Regions from separate parts of the Enterobacter huaxiensis genome, predicted to be linked through region 1. Evidence: predicted binding sites of a transcription regulator. Region 1 holds the regulator's gene; the other holds the start of a gene.
The links. The regulator CRP, encoded in region 1, controls carbon source genes, mostly activating them, when cyclic AMP is high. The targets are predictions, from matches to a motif close to ATGTGANNNNNNTCACAT.
Positions count from the first base shown of each region.

Region 1 (7,733 bases):
ACGTCATCGCCGTAAATCATGACCGGCGCCAGCGGCATCCCCGAGGCTTTGGCCACCTCGACGGCGTCGAGTTTTTCCACGAAGGTTGGCTTCACGCCCGCCTGGAAGGTTTCCACCATCTGCACCACGAGTTTTTTACCGCGCTGCATTGGGTCAGGCTCGGTGATCATGTTGAGCCAGGCCGGGGTAGCATGACGGCGACCGTGCGGGTCATGGCCCATGTTTGGCGCACCGCCGAAGCCGGAAAGACGACCGCGGGTCACGGTGGAGGAGTTGGCGTAGCCGTCAACCTGCAGCGTGGAGCCGATGAACATATCCACCGCGTACTGACCTGCCAGCTGGCAGAAGGCGCGGTTGGAACGCATGGAGCCGTCGGCACCGGTGAAGAACACGTCCGGACGGGCGCGGATATACTCTTCCATCCCCAGCTCGCCGCCGAAGCAGTGCACGCTTTCCACCCAGCCGCTTTCGATGGCGGGGATCAGCGTTGGATGCGGGTTCAGCGTCCAGTGCTTACAAATTTTTCCCTTCAGGCCGAGCTGTTCACCGTAGGTGGGCAACAGCAGCTCGATCGCCGCGGTGTTAAAGCCGATGCCGTGGTTCAGGGACTGCACCTGGTGCTCCGCGTAGATGCCTTTGATGGCCATCATCGCCATCAGGATATGTTCCTGCTTGATCAGGCGCGGGTCGCGGGTGAACAGCGGTTCGATAAAGAACGGCTTGTCGGCCACCACCACGTAGTCGATCCAGGAGCCCGGAATATCGACGCGCGGCAGGTCGCACTCGTCGTCCACCAGCTCGTTCACCTGTGCGATGACGATGCCGTCGTGGAACGCGGCGGCTTCCACCAGCGCCGGGGTATCTTCGGTACTCGCCCCGGTGTAGAGGTTGCCTTTGCGGTCCGCTTTAAAACCGGCGATCAGCGCCACGTTTGGCGAGAGGTCGACGTAGAGGCGGGAGTAAAGTTCGATGTAGGTGTGGATCGCACCGATTTCGAGCTGGCCATCTTCCAGCAGCTGAGAGATTCGCAGGCTCTGCGTGCCGGAGAAAGAGAAGTCCAGCTTGCGGGCGATGCCTTTTTCAAAGATGTCCAGATGCTCGCTGCGGCCGACGCTCGGCATAATCATATGCAGGTCGTGAACGATTTGCGGGTTCACCTCTGCAAGCGAGCGGGAAAGGAAATCCGCCTGCTTCTGGTTGTTGCCTTCCAGAACGACTTTGTCGCCCGGTGCGATCAGTTTTTCCAGCATGGCGACAAGATCGCCGGTTGGCAGTACCTTGCCCTGCACCGGTACGGACGCCAGACGACGCGCTTTTTCACTGCGTCGGGTGTTCCATTGCCGGGTGGGTGTTTGCCCAGATAACATTATTAACCTCCTGATTCAGCACATCATTCTGATTTGCCTAACGTTGAGTAAAGTTTGCGCTCTGGCGAGAAAGGCATCAATTAAGCGTAGAGCGGAATCATTAGCCTGAGAGTAATAATCAAGGTAAAGATTTGTGATCCGGATCAGTTCATGTTTCGGAAATCCAGGCTAAACGGGGTACAATTCGGAAGGTATAGTAAATTTCTGACAAGAATCAGCATCGCCCTTATGACCCAAATCATTCCATCAGACTTCGACATTGCAGCCGAAGACAGCGCCGAATTCGTGCCCATGCGCGGCGTGGCTAACCCCCACCTGCAAACCATGCTGCCGCGCCTGATCCGCCGCAAGGTGCAGTTCACCCCACACTGGCAGCGCCTGGATTTGCCGGACGGCGACTTTTTGGATCTCGCCTGGAGCGAGGACCCCGAGCAGGCCCGGCACAAGCCGCGTCTGGTGGTGTTCCATGGCCTGGAAGGCAGTCTGCATAGCCCCTACGCGCACGGTTTAATCCAGGCGGCGAAGGCCCGCGGCTGGCTTGGCGTGGTGATGCATTTTCGCGGCTGCAGCGGTGAGCCGAATCGCCAGAAGCGCATTTACCATTCCGGTGAAACCGAAGACGGCACCTGGTTCTTACACTGGCTCAGAGAGAATTTTGGCACGGTGCCAACGGCGGCGGTGGGCTATTCCCTGGGCGGAAATATGCTGGCCTGTCTGCTGGCAAAAGAGGGCAACGCCGCGCCGCTGGATGCAGCGGTTATCGTCTCCGCCCCCTTTATGCTCGAACAGTGCAGCTACCATATGGAAAAAGGCTTCTCACGGGTGTATCAGCGCTACCTGCTTAACCTGCTGAAAGCCAACGCCGCGCGCAAGCTTAAGGCCTACCCGGATACGCTCCCCGTCAGCCTGCAGCAGCTCAAGCGCGTGAAGCGTTTGCGCGAGTTTGACGATTTGATTACCTCGAAGATCCACGGTTTTGCCGATGCGATTGACTACTACCGCCAGTGCAGCGCCATGCCGCTGTTGAATCAAATCACCGCGCCGACGCTGATCATCCACGCAAAAGATGATCCGTTTATGGATCATCACTCTATTCCGGCACCGGACCATTTACCGGCCAACGTGCAGTACCAGCTCACCGAGTACGGCGGGCACGTTGGCTTTGTTGGCGGTACGCTGCGCCGGCCCAAAATGTGGCTGGAAACGCGCATTCCCGACTGGCTCACCTCATTTCTGGACGGTAAAAAATGATTATCCCCTGGCAGGATCTGTCTCCCGAAACGCTCGATAATCTGATTGAAAGCTTTGTATTACGTGAAGGCACCGATTATGGTGAACAAGAGCGTTCGCTTGAACAAAAGGTCAGCGATGTTAAGCGCCAGCTGAAAAGCGGCGACGTGGTGCTGGTGTGGTCCGAACTGCATGAGACGGTCAATATCATGCCCCGCAACGCGTTTCACGGCTGATCTGTAAACCTTTCCAGTCAGGGAGTTGCTATGTCTGCCAGACATCCGGTTATTGCCGTAACGGGCTCAAGCGGTGCGGGTACTACCACCACCAGCCTCGCTTTTCGCAAGATCTTCGCACAGCTGAATCTCCGGGCGGCAGAGGTGGAGGGCGACAGCTTTCACCGCTACACGCGCCCTGAAATGGACATGGCCATCCGCAAGGCGCGCGACCTGGGCAAACACATCAGCTATTTTGGGCCCGATGCCAATGATTTCGGGCTGTTAGAGCAAACCTTCCGCGAATACGGGCAGAGCGGTACCGGGCAGTCCCGCAAGTATCTGCACACCTACGACGAAGCGGTTCCCTGGAACCAGGTGCCGGGAACGTTTACCCCGTGGCAGCCGCTGCCGGAACCGACCGACGTGCTGTTTTATGAAGGGCTGCACGGCGGCGTGGTGACGCCCCATCACGACGTGGCGCGCCACGTGGATCTGCTGGTCGGCGTCGTGCCGATCGTGAACCTGGAGTGGATCCAGAAGCTGACGCGAGATATTAGCGAGCGCGGCCACTCGCGCGAGGCGGTGATGGACTCGGTGGTTCGCTCAATGGAGGATTACATTAACTTCCTGACGCCGCAGTTTTCCCGTACCCATATCAACTTCCAGCGCGTGCCGACGGTGGACACCTCTAATCCGTTTGCGGCGAAAACCATCCCGTCTCTGGATGAGAGCTTTGTGGTAATCCACTTCCGCAACCTCGAAGGCATTGATTACCCCTGGCTGCTGGCGATGCTGCAGGGCTCGTTCATTTCGCACATGAATACGCTGGTGGTGCCGGGGGGAAAAATGGGGCTGGCGATGGAGCTGATCATGACGCCGCTGGTGCAGCGGCTGATGGAAGGGAAGCAGATCGCGTGAGTTGTTTTGCCCGGTGGCGCTGCGCTTACCGGGCCTACGGTCATGCTTTTGCAGGGCGGGTCAGCGAAGCGCCACGCGCCAAAAGATTAGGCCTCGATCACCTCATACGAATGGGTGATGTTTACCGCTTTCTCCAGCATGAGCGCCACGGAGCAGTATTTCTCCGCAGACAGATCAACCGCGCGCGAAACCGCCGCGTCCTTCAGCTCTTTGCCGGTGACGATAAAGTGCAGATTAATGTGCGTGAACAGGCGTGGCGCCTCTTCGCGACGTTCTGACGTCAGCTTCACTTCGCAATCGGTTACGTCGTGACGGCCTTTTTGCAGAATCGACACCACGTCGATTGCGCTGCAGCCACCCGCCGCCATCAGCACCATTTCCATCGGGCTTGGCGCTTTGTCGCCGGAGTTACCGTCCATCAAAATCTGGTGTCCGGAAGCTGACTCGCCCAGGAACGTTAAACCTTCTACCCATTTCACACGCGCTTGCATATTCATTAACTCCAACGTTGCATTTTTGGTGACAGATTACGCGTGCGTTACAATTCTCGCAACGGAAGGCGACCTGCATCATGCTGAAGCGAGACACCAGGAGACACGCGGCAAAAGCTATGCTAAAACACTCTGGATGCTACAGTAATACATTGACGTTACACATGTATGCAGAGGACATCAAACTTTACTGGCTGCGAAACGTTACGACAGCCGACTTCCCAGGGTATGGGTAAGAATTCGATTGCAACCCCAGAGTCCGGATGCATCTTATGGCTCTGGTGACAGCTTATAACAGAGGATAACAGCGCATGGTGCTTGGCAAACCGCAAACAGACCCTACTCTCGAATGGTTCTTGTCTCATTGCCACATTCATAAGTACCCATCAAAGAGCACGCTGATTCACCAGGGTGAAAAAGCGGAAACGTTGTATTACATCGTTAAAGGCTCGGTGGCAGTGCTGATCAAAGATGAAGAAGGGAAAGAGATGATCCTTTCTTATCTGAACCAGGGCGATTTCATCGGTGAACTGGGCCTGTTTGAAGAGGGCCAGGAACGTAGCGCCTGGGTTCGTGCAAAGACAGCATGTGAAGTGGCTGAAATTTCTTACAAGAAATTCCGTCAGCTGATTCAGGTAAACCCTGACATCCTGATGCGTCTTTCTTCGCAGATGGCGCGCCGTCTGCAGGTGACATCCGAGAAAGTGGGTAACCTCGCATTCCTGGACGTTACCGGCCGTATTGCACAGACCCTGTTGAACCTGGCAAAACAGCCAGACGCGATGACCCACCCGGACGGCATGCAAATTAAAATTACGCGTCAGGAAATTGGTCAGATCGTCGGCTGCTCCCGCGAAACCGTGGGCCGTATCCTGAAAATGCTGGAAGACCAGAACCTGATCTCCGCCCACGGTAAAACCATCGTGGTCTACGGAACCCGTTAATTCGGTTAAACGGCGTGCCATCGCAAGGTGTCACGCCGTTTTTGTCTCTATTCCCCATGTGGCGCAGGCTGATCTATCACCCGGAAGTTAACTACGCACTGCGACAAACGTTGGTGTTGTGCCTTCCCGTGGCCGTCGGCCTGATCCTCGGACATCTTCAGCAAGGCCTGCTGTTTTCCCTCGTTCCCGCCTGCTGCAACATCGCCGGTCTGGACACGCCGCATAAACGCTTTTTTAAACGCCTGATTATCGGTGGCTGCCTGTTCGCCGGCTGTAGCCTCGCCGTACAGCTCCTGCTCGCCCGCGATATTCCGCTGCCGCTGATCCTGACCGTGCTGGCGATGACGCTGGGCGTGACGGCGGAGATCAGTTCGCTTCACGCTCGCCTGCTGCCCGCCTCGCTGATCGCCGCCATCTTCACCCTTAGCCTCGCCGGCAACATGCCGGTGTGGGAACCGCTGCTCATCTACGCCCTCGGCACGCTGTGGTACGGGCTGTTTAACTGGTTCTGGTTCTGGCTATGGCGGGAGCAGCCGCTGCGTGAATCCCTTAGCCTGCTCTACGTGCAGCTTGCCGACTACTGCGAAGCAAAGTATACCCTGCTCACCCAGCACACCGACCCGGAGAAATCGTTGCCGCCTCTGCTCGCCCGTCAGCAAAAGGTGGTCGATTTAATCAGCCAGTGCTATCAGCAGCTACACATGCTTGCCGCCAATAAAAACCATGGCTATAAGCGGCTGCTGCGCACCTTCCAGGTGGGGCTGGACCTGCAGGAGCACATCTCCGTAAGCCTGCATCATCCGGAGGAGGTGCAAAAGCTGGTCGAGCGCAGCCACGCCGAAGCGGTGATCCGCTGGAATGCCCAGACGGTATCGGCGCGTCTGCGCGTGCTGGCTGATGATATTCTCTATCACCGCTACCCCACGCGCTTCAACATGGAAAAACAGCTCGGCGCGCTGGAGAAAATCGCCCGTCAGCACCCGGAAAACCCGGTCGGCCAGTTTGCCGCCTGGCACTTTAGCCGCATCGCGCGCGTGCTGCGTACCCAGCGGCCGCTTTACCCGCGTGACCTGATGGCCGATAAGCAAAAACGCCTGCCGCTGCTGCCCGCGCTTAAAAGCTATCTGTCACTGAAATCTGCCGCGCTGCGTAACGCCGCGCGGATAAGCGTGATGCTGAGCGTCGCCAGCCTGATGGGCATGGCGCTGCACCTGCCGAAGCCCTACTGGATCTTAATGACCGTGCTGCTCGTGACGCAAAACGGCTACGGCGCCACGCGGGTGCGCATTTTCCACCGGGCTGGCGGAACCTTAGCCGGACTGATTATTGCCGGCGCCACGCTGCACTTCCACGTGCCGGAAGGCTATACGCTGGTGGGGATGCTGGCGATCACGATGATGAGCTATTTGATTATCCGCAAAAACTACGGCTGGGCGACGGTGGGCTTTACGGTCACGGCGGTGTACACCCTGCAGCTGCTCACGCTCAACGGCGATCAATTCATTATTGCCCGCCTGGTCGATACCCTGATTGGCTGCCTGATTGCCTTCGGCGGCATGGTCTGGCTGTGGCCGCAGTGGCAAAGTGGATTACTGAGGCAAAACGCCCACGACGCGCTGGAAGCGGATCAGCAGGCTATTCGTCTCATCCTGAGCGACGATCCGAAGCCTTCCCCGCTGGCCTACCAGCGCATGAAGGTCAACCAGGCGCACAACGCCCTGTTCAACTCGCTCAACCAGGCGATGCAGGAGCCGGGCTTTAACTCGCACTATCTGGCGGACATGAAGCTGTGGGTCACCCACAGCCAGTTTATCGTCGAGCATATTAACGCCATGACCACGCTGGCGCGCGAGCACACCATGCTGACGCCGGACCTGGCGCAGCGCTATTTGCAGTCGTGTGAAATTGCCCTGCAGAGGTGTCAGCAGCGTCTGGAGTATGACGCACCGGGTGAGTCCGGGGATTCGAATATTCTGGAAGCGCCGGAAACGCTCACCCACGGGCCGATGAGCACGCTGGAGCAGCACCTGCAGCGCGTTCTGGGGCATCTGAACACCATGCACACCATTTCGTCGGTGGCGTGGCGTCAGCGCCCGCATCACGGCATTTGGTTAACGCGCGTGTTAAAGCGAACCGAGTATTAGCTTTTTACGATCTTCTCGACCGCCGCGGCAAAACGGCTTAACCCGTCTTCAATATCTTTCTCTTCCACCACCAGCGACGGCGCAAAGCGCATCACGTCCGGTCCGGCGTTAAGTACCATGACCCCTTCGTGCGCGGCAGCGTGCAGGAAATCGCGCGCGCGGCCTTTGTACTGCGGCTTCAGCTCCGCGCCAATCAGCAGCCCCATGCCGCGGATCTCGCTGAAAACATCATATTCATCGTTAATCTGCTGTAGATGCTTCTCGAACAGCTCACGCTTCGCGCTAACGCCGTTCAGCACCTCCGGGGTGTTAATGATATCGAACGCGGCGCCCGCCACGGCGCTCGCCAGCGGGTTACCGCCGTAGGTGGAGCCGTGAGAACCCACGTGGAACGCGGAGGCGATCTCCTGGGTGGTCAGCA
Region 1 is NZ_CP043342.1:393,191-400,923, reverse strand. It holds gene mdcA (malonate decarboxylase subunit alpha) at 1-1,367, opposite strand, end outside; gene D5067_RS01850 (hydrolase) at 1,596-2,618, shown strand; gene D5067_RS01845 (YheU family protein) at 2,615-2,833, shown strand; gene D5067_RS01840 (phosphoribulokinase) at 2,864-3,733, shown strand; gene D5067_RS01835 (OsmC family protein) at 3,820-4,224, opposite strand; gene crp (cAMP-activated global transcriptional regulator CRP) at 4,536-5,168, shown strand; gene D5067_RS01825 (YccS/YhfK family putative transporter) at 5,225-7,312, shown strand; gene argD (bifunctional acetylornithine/succinyldiaminopimelate transaminase) at 7,309-7,733, opposite strand, start outside.

Region 2 (7,733 bases), 210 kb from region 1:
CGAGCGCCAGCAGCGCAAGATAGTTAACCCGTTCAATACCGTTGGTGTCTGCATTGGCCGCCATGCGATCGCAGCGCGACATGACGCCGGACATCACCGAGAAGAGGAACGTAATCCCCATCTGAACCGCCACGGCAAACGGCACGGCGACGCCAACCGCGACTTCTGGCTTCACGCCGGTGCTGATGGCAAATGCGGTACCCACGATGGTGCCGATAATGACGTTCGGCGGCTGGGCACCGGCGAGCGGGGCCAGCCCCATCCAGACCAGCTCTAACGTACCGCCGGTCAAAATGCCGGTGTGCAGATCGCCCAGAATCAGGCCGACCAGCGGCCCGAGTACCACCGGGCGGTGCATGTGCGTTAACCCGTTAAACATATCCAGACCGGCGATAAAGGCGAGTATGCCCAACCCCAGCGCCTGCAACAGACTGATTTCCATTGTGAATCCCTCAGAGCAGTTTAAAGAGATCCAAAGCAGTTTCTGTTGGAACGCCCTGAACGAAGCATTCCACACCGGCCGCTTTCAGGCCGTTGAACGCGGTGATATCGTTCGCGTCGACAGAGACCGTTTTGGCAATTTGTTGTTTGCCACTGGCGTAGTGCATGTTTCCGACGTTAATACGGGTAATGGGCACGCCGCCCTCAACCAGCTTCAGAAAATCGGCGGGTGATTTGCAGACCAGCAGGATTTTCTGGCGGTCAGCGGCGCGGTGAATGTTGTCGATGACCTTTTGCAGCGACCAGAAGCGCACGGCGATCCCTTCCGCGAGCACCATTTCCATCAGGTTCTGTTGAACCGGATCCTCAGCGACCTCATCGTTAGCGACCAGCACCAGGTTTGCCCCCGCAAACCCCACCCACTGCACGCCCACCTGACCGTGGATTAGGCGTTCATCGATGCGGCATAAGACAATGTTTGGCATAGCGTTTTCCTCTTTTTTAATTATGCGCTTTGAGTCGTTACGCCTTCGCAGGCGGCGTGGTACTGCTGGAGTATGTCCTGAATGTGGTCGATGATGAGTTCCCGCGGCGTTGACTTGAGAGCGCCCTCGCGAACTTTGCCGTACTGCAACGGCAGGTACTGGCTGATCAGCGGCAGAGGAATAGGCTGGTCTGCCAGGTTACGCACCAGCCGCTCAAAGGCGTCGTCAATCTCGCCGTCCGGCCAGTAGTAGCGCACGCGGTCAGAGTAGCTGTAGCCGCGCGCCAGGCGGCGCGCGTTGCCGTCACCGTGATAATGGTTTTGCCAGTATTCCGGGCGGTCGAGCATGACGTTTTCCAGCACGTGACGCAGGCCGGAGCTGGCTTTTGCCGGCAGCAGCTCCTCTTCAATCGCGGCCAGCGAGAACAGCGCCTCGCGCAGGGCGAAGGTCAGGGCGGGGCCAACTTTCAGAATCGCAAAGTGATCGTTGACCAGCTGGCGCAGCGCCTGTGGGGTCTGGTAGTCGGTGGAGTGCGCTTCAAACACCAGCGTATCGTAGGCTTCAACCATTTTGCTCAGGGCAACGGCTTTCTGCGGCTGATAGTCGCAGACGTGCGCGTGGTCGAACTCCACGCCAGGCTGAACCACCAGGCCAATAATGCGCGGCCAGATGTCGCTTAAGCCTTCCTTTTCGAACGCGTGGCGGTGCGCTTCAAGCGTGGCGCGTGCCGCGTCCGGCGTGGTGACGGCAAGTTCAGTGAGCGTCTCGTGCGCGCCACCCGGAACCGGCACTTCCGTGCCGATAACGTAGACCAATTCGGCAGCGCCAAACTGCTCGAGGCTGGTCGCTTCAGCAATTTTCGCCAGTCGCGCGGCGCGCTCGGCGACGATCGCGTCGGTTAAAGGAACGGGATCGTCCTTGCAGGACATGCTGCAGTCGAGATGGATCTTCTTAAACCCGGCGGCCACGTAGCTTCTGATCAGATCGTCGGCGTTCGCCATCGCCTGCAGCGCGGGCAGGTTTTGCCAGCGGTTTGGGCCTAAATGATCGCCGCCGAGGATCAGCTGCGACGTCGGGAAACCCAGTGATTCCGCTAGCCTGCAGACAAACCCGTGAAAATCGGCGGGCGTCATGCCGGTATAGCCGCCAAACTGATCTACCTGGTTGGAGGTGGCTTCAATCAGCAGGGGCGTTTGGTGTGACTGTGCGTAACGAATTGCGGCTTCAAGTACCAGTGGATGTGCGGAACAAACGGCATAAATCCCGTTTGCATTCCCCCGTTTATGTCGTTCCACCATTTCTGTCAGATGTTTCACTTTCCTCTCCGTTTCGGATGGTAATGATATTTATCTTTCGTTTTGTTTCATTTGATACTGCATCATGGTGTTATAAAAATAAAACGAAAGATAATAGTTTTCCGATCTGTTTCACAAAAGAAACATAATGAAAGGTTTCAGCTGCTGCTAAGCTTACGTCTGAAGGCCAGACAGGACTTGCATTCCCGTAAAAGAAAGGCCTTAATAGGCAAAACGAAATGAAACGAAAGTTTATTAAGGAGCTCGTATGAGCAGCACCGATTCATCTGCGGAGAAGCGCATCACCGGCACCAGCGAAAGGCGGGAGCAGATCATTCAGCGGTTGCGGGCGCAGGGAAGCGTGCAGGTTAACGATCTTTCTCATTTATACGGCGTGTCGACGGTGACGATCCGCAACGATCTGGCGTTCCTGGAAAAGCAGGGCATCGCCGTGCGCGCCTACGGCGGCGCGCTGATCTGTGAAGGCAATGCACAAGGCATTGAGCCGTCTGTGGAAGACAAAAGCTCGCTGAATACGGCGGTAAAACGCAGTATTGCGCAGGCAGCCGCGGAACTGGTAAAGCCCGGACACCGCATTATTCTGGATTCCGGTACCACGACGTTTGAAATCGCCCGTATGCTGCGCCAGCACACGGACGTGATTGCAATGACCAACGGCATGAACGTTGCGAACGCGTTGCTGGAAGCTGAAGGGGTGGAATTGCTGATGACCGGTGGGCATTTGCGCCGTCAGTCACAATCTTTCTATGGAGACCAGGCGGAGCAGTCGCTGCAAAATTACCATTTTGACCTGCTGTTTCTGGGCGTCGACGCCATCGATCTCGATCGCGGCGTGAGCACGCACAACGAGGATGAAGCCCGTCTGAACCGTAAAATGTGCGAGGTGGCGGAGCGTATTATCGTTGTCACTGACTCCAGCAAATTTAACCGCTCGAGCCTGCATAAAATCATCGATACCCAACGGATTGATATGATTATTGTCGATGAAGGCATTCCGGCGGAGAGCCTGGAAGGATTACGTAAGAGCGGGATTGACGTGGTGCTGGTTTAAGGGGGGCTTTCCCCCTCACCCTAACCCTCTCCCACAGGGAGAGGGTACCGTTCGATGCGGTTGGGAATATGAATCACGTCACCGGTGCCGGGTTAAACACCGCCAGCTGGTTATGCAATCCCCATTGGTCAGAGAAGGTTTTTTTCCGCCCGCTCGCCACGTCCAGAATGAAGTGGAACAGCTTCCAGCCGACGTCCTCAATGCTCTCTTCTCCGGTGGCGATGGTGCCCGCGTTGATGTCCATTAAGTCATACCAGCGGTTTGCCAGCTCGGTGCGGGTTGCCATTTTAATCACCGGCACCGCCATCAGGCCGTACGGCGTACCGCGTCCGGTGGTGAATACCTGCACCGTAATACCGGATGCTACCTGCTGCGTGCCGCAGACGAAATCGCTGGCCGGCGTTGCCGCGTATATCAGGCCGCGTTTCGTCGGGCGCTGGCCCGGGGAGAGCACTTCCACAATCGCGCTCTGGCCGGATTTGGCAATCGACCCGAGCGCTTTTTCCACCACGTTTGCCAGGCCGCCTTTCTTATTGCCCGGCGACGGGTTGGCGCTGCGGTCGGTTTGGCCCATATCGAGATAGTTATCGTACCAGGCCATCTCTTCCAGCAGGCGCTTGCCCACTTCTTCGTTGACGGCGCGCGGCGTCAGCAGGTGGATGGCGTCACGCACTTCGGTCACTTCAGAGAACATCACCGTGGCGCCGCAGCGTACGAACAGATCGGACGCATAGCCTACCGCCGGGTTGGCGGTGACGCCGGAAAACGCATCGCTGCCGCCGCACTGGGTTCCCACGACCAGATCAGACGCCGGGCAGGTTTCGCGCTGGCGCTTGTTGAGCTTGTCCAGATGACGTTCAGCTACCTGAAGAATATCGTCGACCATTGATTTGAAGCCGACGTGGTGTTCGTCCTGCAGACGCACGATGCTGGCCTCGTCGACCGGAATGGCTTTGACATCTTCGGTGCCCTGCAGCAGACGCTCAGGCTGCAGCTTTTCGCAGCCCAGACCAATCACCATCACCTCGCCGCCAAAGTTCGGGTTGAGCGCGATATTGTGGATTGTGCGAATAGGCACCACCGCCGCGGGCGCGTTGATCGCCACGCCGCAGCCGTAGAGGTGGTTCAGGCCCACCACGCCGTCGACGTTCGGGTATTTCGGCAGCAGATCGCGCTCGATGATTTTGACTACGTAATCCACCACGCCCGCCACGCAGTGCACGCTGGTGGTAATACCGAGCAGGTTCTTGGTGCCGACGCTGCCGTCTGCATTGCGGTAGCCTTCGAAGGTATAGCCTTCCAGCGGCGGCAGCGGCTCAGGCACGCGCGTAGCCAGCGGCAGGGTGTTAAGCGGCGGCGCTTTTGGCAGTTCCACCAGCGACTCCTCAATCCAGCTTCCCTGCGGGATGGCGCGAACGGCATAGCCAATCACTTCACCGTAGCGCACGATTTCACCGTGAGCCGGGATATCCACCAGCGCGACTTTATGTCCCTGAGGAATATGCTCAACCAGTTCCAGCCCGTCCGGGAACCGGGTTCCCGCTTTTAAGCCGTTGTCGTTAACAATAATCGCCACGTTATCGGTGTCGTGTACTTTTATATAGAACGCCGTCGGCGATGCTTGTCGAATTTCAATGTCGGCCATTGTTCAGTATTCTCCAGCAAAGTGTCTGATAATAAATGCAGCCAGATAGATATTTATTTTCTTATTATAAAAATAAAGACGCTGCTTTCTTAAATAAAGAATGTCAGGACTTTGAGTATAAAAATGTGATCCTGATCACTCCCTAATGCGAGACGTCACGCCCTTTAGCCGCTAATCGCTGATTCTGTGCATCAGCGCCCAACGTGTTGTGCATATGCTCAAAATATTATTGATGATAGCCGTTATAATTGAGCGTTATTACAATGTGCAGACAGCGGGTGATGATTATACTGAATCACGATTTCATTGCGTCTGGTTAATTACCTGATATTGCCTGCTATCGATAAATAATCAGGGAATACTCCTTCTAAAAATTATAAATATAACTATCGATGTGCCTGAGGAAATAAACATGATACTGGATACCACTGTAGAATCGAAAAAGGGTGTACCCACCCGATATTTAATTCTGCTGATTATTTTTATCGTCACGGCCATTAACTATGCTGACCGTGCAACGCTGTCGATTGCCGGTACCGAGGTGGCGAAAGAGCTGCAGTTAAGCGCCGTATCTATGGGGTATATCTTCTCCGCGTTCGGCTGGGCTTACCTGCTGATGCAGATCCCCGGCGGCTGGCTGCTCGATAAGTTCGGCTCTAAAAAGGTTTACACCTACAGCCTGTTCTTCTGGTCGCTGTTCACCTTCCTGCAGGGCTTTGTGGACGTCTTCCCGCTGGCCTGGGCGGGCGTATCAATGTTCATCATGCGCTTTATGCTCGGCTTCTCGGAAGCGCCGTCATTCCCGGCGAACGCCCGTATCGTGGCGGCCTGGTTCCCGACCAAAGAGCGCGGCACCGCGTCTGCGTTATTTAACGCGGCGCAGTATTTCTCGCTGGCAATCTTCTCGCCGCTGCTGGGCTGGCTGACCTTCGCCTGGGGCTGGGAACATGTCTTCACCGTCATGGGCGTGATTGGTTTCGTGCTGACCGGCGTATGGGTGAAGTACATCCATAACCCGACCGACCATCCGCGGATGTCCGAGCAGGAGCTGACGTTCATCACCGAAGGTGGCGCCGTGGTCGATATGGATCACAAAAAGCCGGGCGTACAGGCTGCGAGCGGCCCGAAACTCCACTACATCAAACAGTTATTGACCAACCGCATGATGCTGGGCGTCTTTTTTGGTCAATACTTTATCAACACTATCACCTGGTTCTTCCTCACCTGGTTCCCGATTTATCTGGTGCAGGAAAAAGGGATGTCGATTCTGAAGGTGGGCCTGGTGGCATCCATTCCCGCGCTGTGCGGCTTTGCCGGTGGCGTGCTGGGCGGGGTGTTCTCGGATTACCTGATTAAGCAGGGCAAGTCGATAACGCTGGCGCGTAAGCTGCCGATTGTGCTGGGCATGCTGCTGGCGTCGTCCATTATTCTCTGTAACTACACCAACAACACCACGCTGGTGGTTGCCCTGATGGCGCTGGCCTTCTTCGGCAAAGGCTTTGGTGCGCTGGGATGGCCGGTCATTTCCGACACCGCGCCAAAAGAGATTGTTGGCCTGTGCGGCGGCGTGTTTAACGTCTTTGGTAACGTGGCGTCTATCGCGACGCCGCTGGTAATTGGTTATCTGGTCAGTGAACTGCATTCGTTCAACGCGGCACTGGTATTCGTTGGCTGTTCAGCGTTGATGGCGATGTTCTGCTACCTGTTCGTGGTAGGCGACATTAAACGTATGGAATTGCAGAAATAAGCAAAGGTATAAGCGATGAGTAACGATATCTTCCCGAATAAATTTAAGGCAGCCCTCGCGGCGAACCAGATCCAGATTGGCTGCTGGTCTGCCCTGGCAAACCCCATCAGCACCGAAGTGCTGGGCCTGGCCGGATTCGACTGGCTGGTGCTGGACGGCGAACATGCGCCTAACGATATCAGCACCTTTATCCCGCAGCTGATGACGCTGAAGGGCAGCCAGAGCGCGCCTGTGGTGCGTGTGCCGACGAACGAGCCGGTGATCGTCAAGCGCCTGCTGGATATCGGCTTCTACAACTTCCTGATCCCGTTCGTGGAGACCGAAGAAGAAGCGGTGCGGGCCGTGGCCTCTACACGCTATCCGCCAGAAGGCATTCGCGGCGTGTCCGTATCGCATCGCGCCAACATGTTTGGCACCGTGCCGGACTACTTCGCGCAGTCCAACAAGAACATCACCATTCTGGTGCAGATTGAAAGCCAGCAGGGCGTTGATAACGTCGATGCCATCGCCGCAACCGACGGCGTAGACGGCATTTTCGTTGGCCCAAGCGATCTGGCGGCTGCCTTCGGCCACCTGGGCAATGCGGGTCATCCGGACGTGCAGCGCGCCATCCAGCACATTTTCGCCCGCGCCAAAGCGCACGGCAAACCGTGCGGCATTCTGGCCCCGGTTGAAGCGGATGCACGCCGCTACCTGGAGTGGGGCGCAACTTTTGTTGCCGTGGGCAGCGACCTCGGCGTATTCCGCTCCGCCACGCAGAAATTAGCAGACGCTTTTAAAAAATAACCATCATTGAGGAAAAAATTATGACGCTGAAAGTGGGTTTTATTGGCCTGGGTATCATGGGCAAACCAATGAGCAAAAACCTCATTAAAGCAGGTTACTCACTGGTGGTTTCCGACCGTAATCCAGAAGCTGTTGCAGAAGTCATTTCTGCCGGCGCAGAAGCGGCCTCCACGGCTAAAGCCATTGCCGAGCAGTGTGATGTGGTCATCACCATGCTGCCAAATTCCCCGCACGTAAAAGAAGTGGCGCTGGGCGAAAACGG
Region 2 is NZ_CP043342.1:599,863-607,595, forward strand. It holds gene agaW (PTS N-acetylgalactosamine transporter subunit IIC) at 1-442, opposite strand, end outside; gene agaV (PTS N-acetylgalactosamine transporter subunit IIB) at 453-926, opposite strand; gene kbaZ (tagatose-bisphosphate aldolase subunit KbaZ) at 947-2,242, opposite strand; gene D5067_RS02955 (DeoR family transcriptional regulator) at 2,490-3,293, shown strand; gene garD (galactarate dehydratase) at 3,367-4,938, opposite strand; gene D5067_RS02965 (MFS transporter) at 5,351-6,685, shown strand; gene garL (2-dehydro-3-deoxyglucarate aldolase) at 6,701-7,471, shown strand; gene garR (2-hydroxy-3-oxopropionate reductase) at 7,492-7,733, shown strand, end outside.
Region 2: the regulator CRP is predicted to act here: its motif matches at 5,062-5,079, upstream of garD (galactarate dehydratase).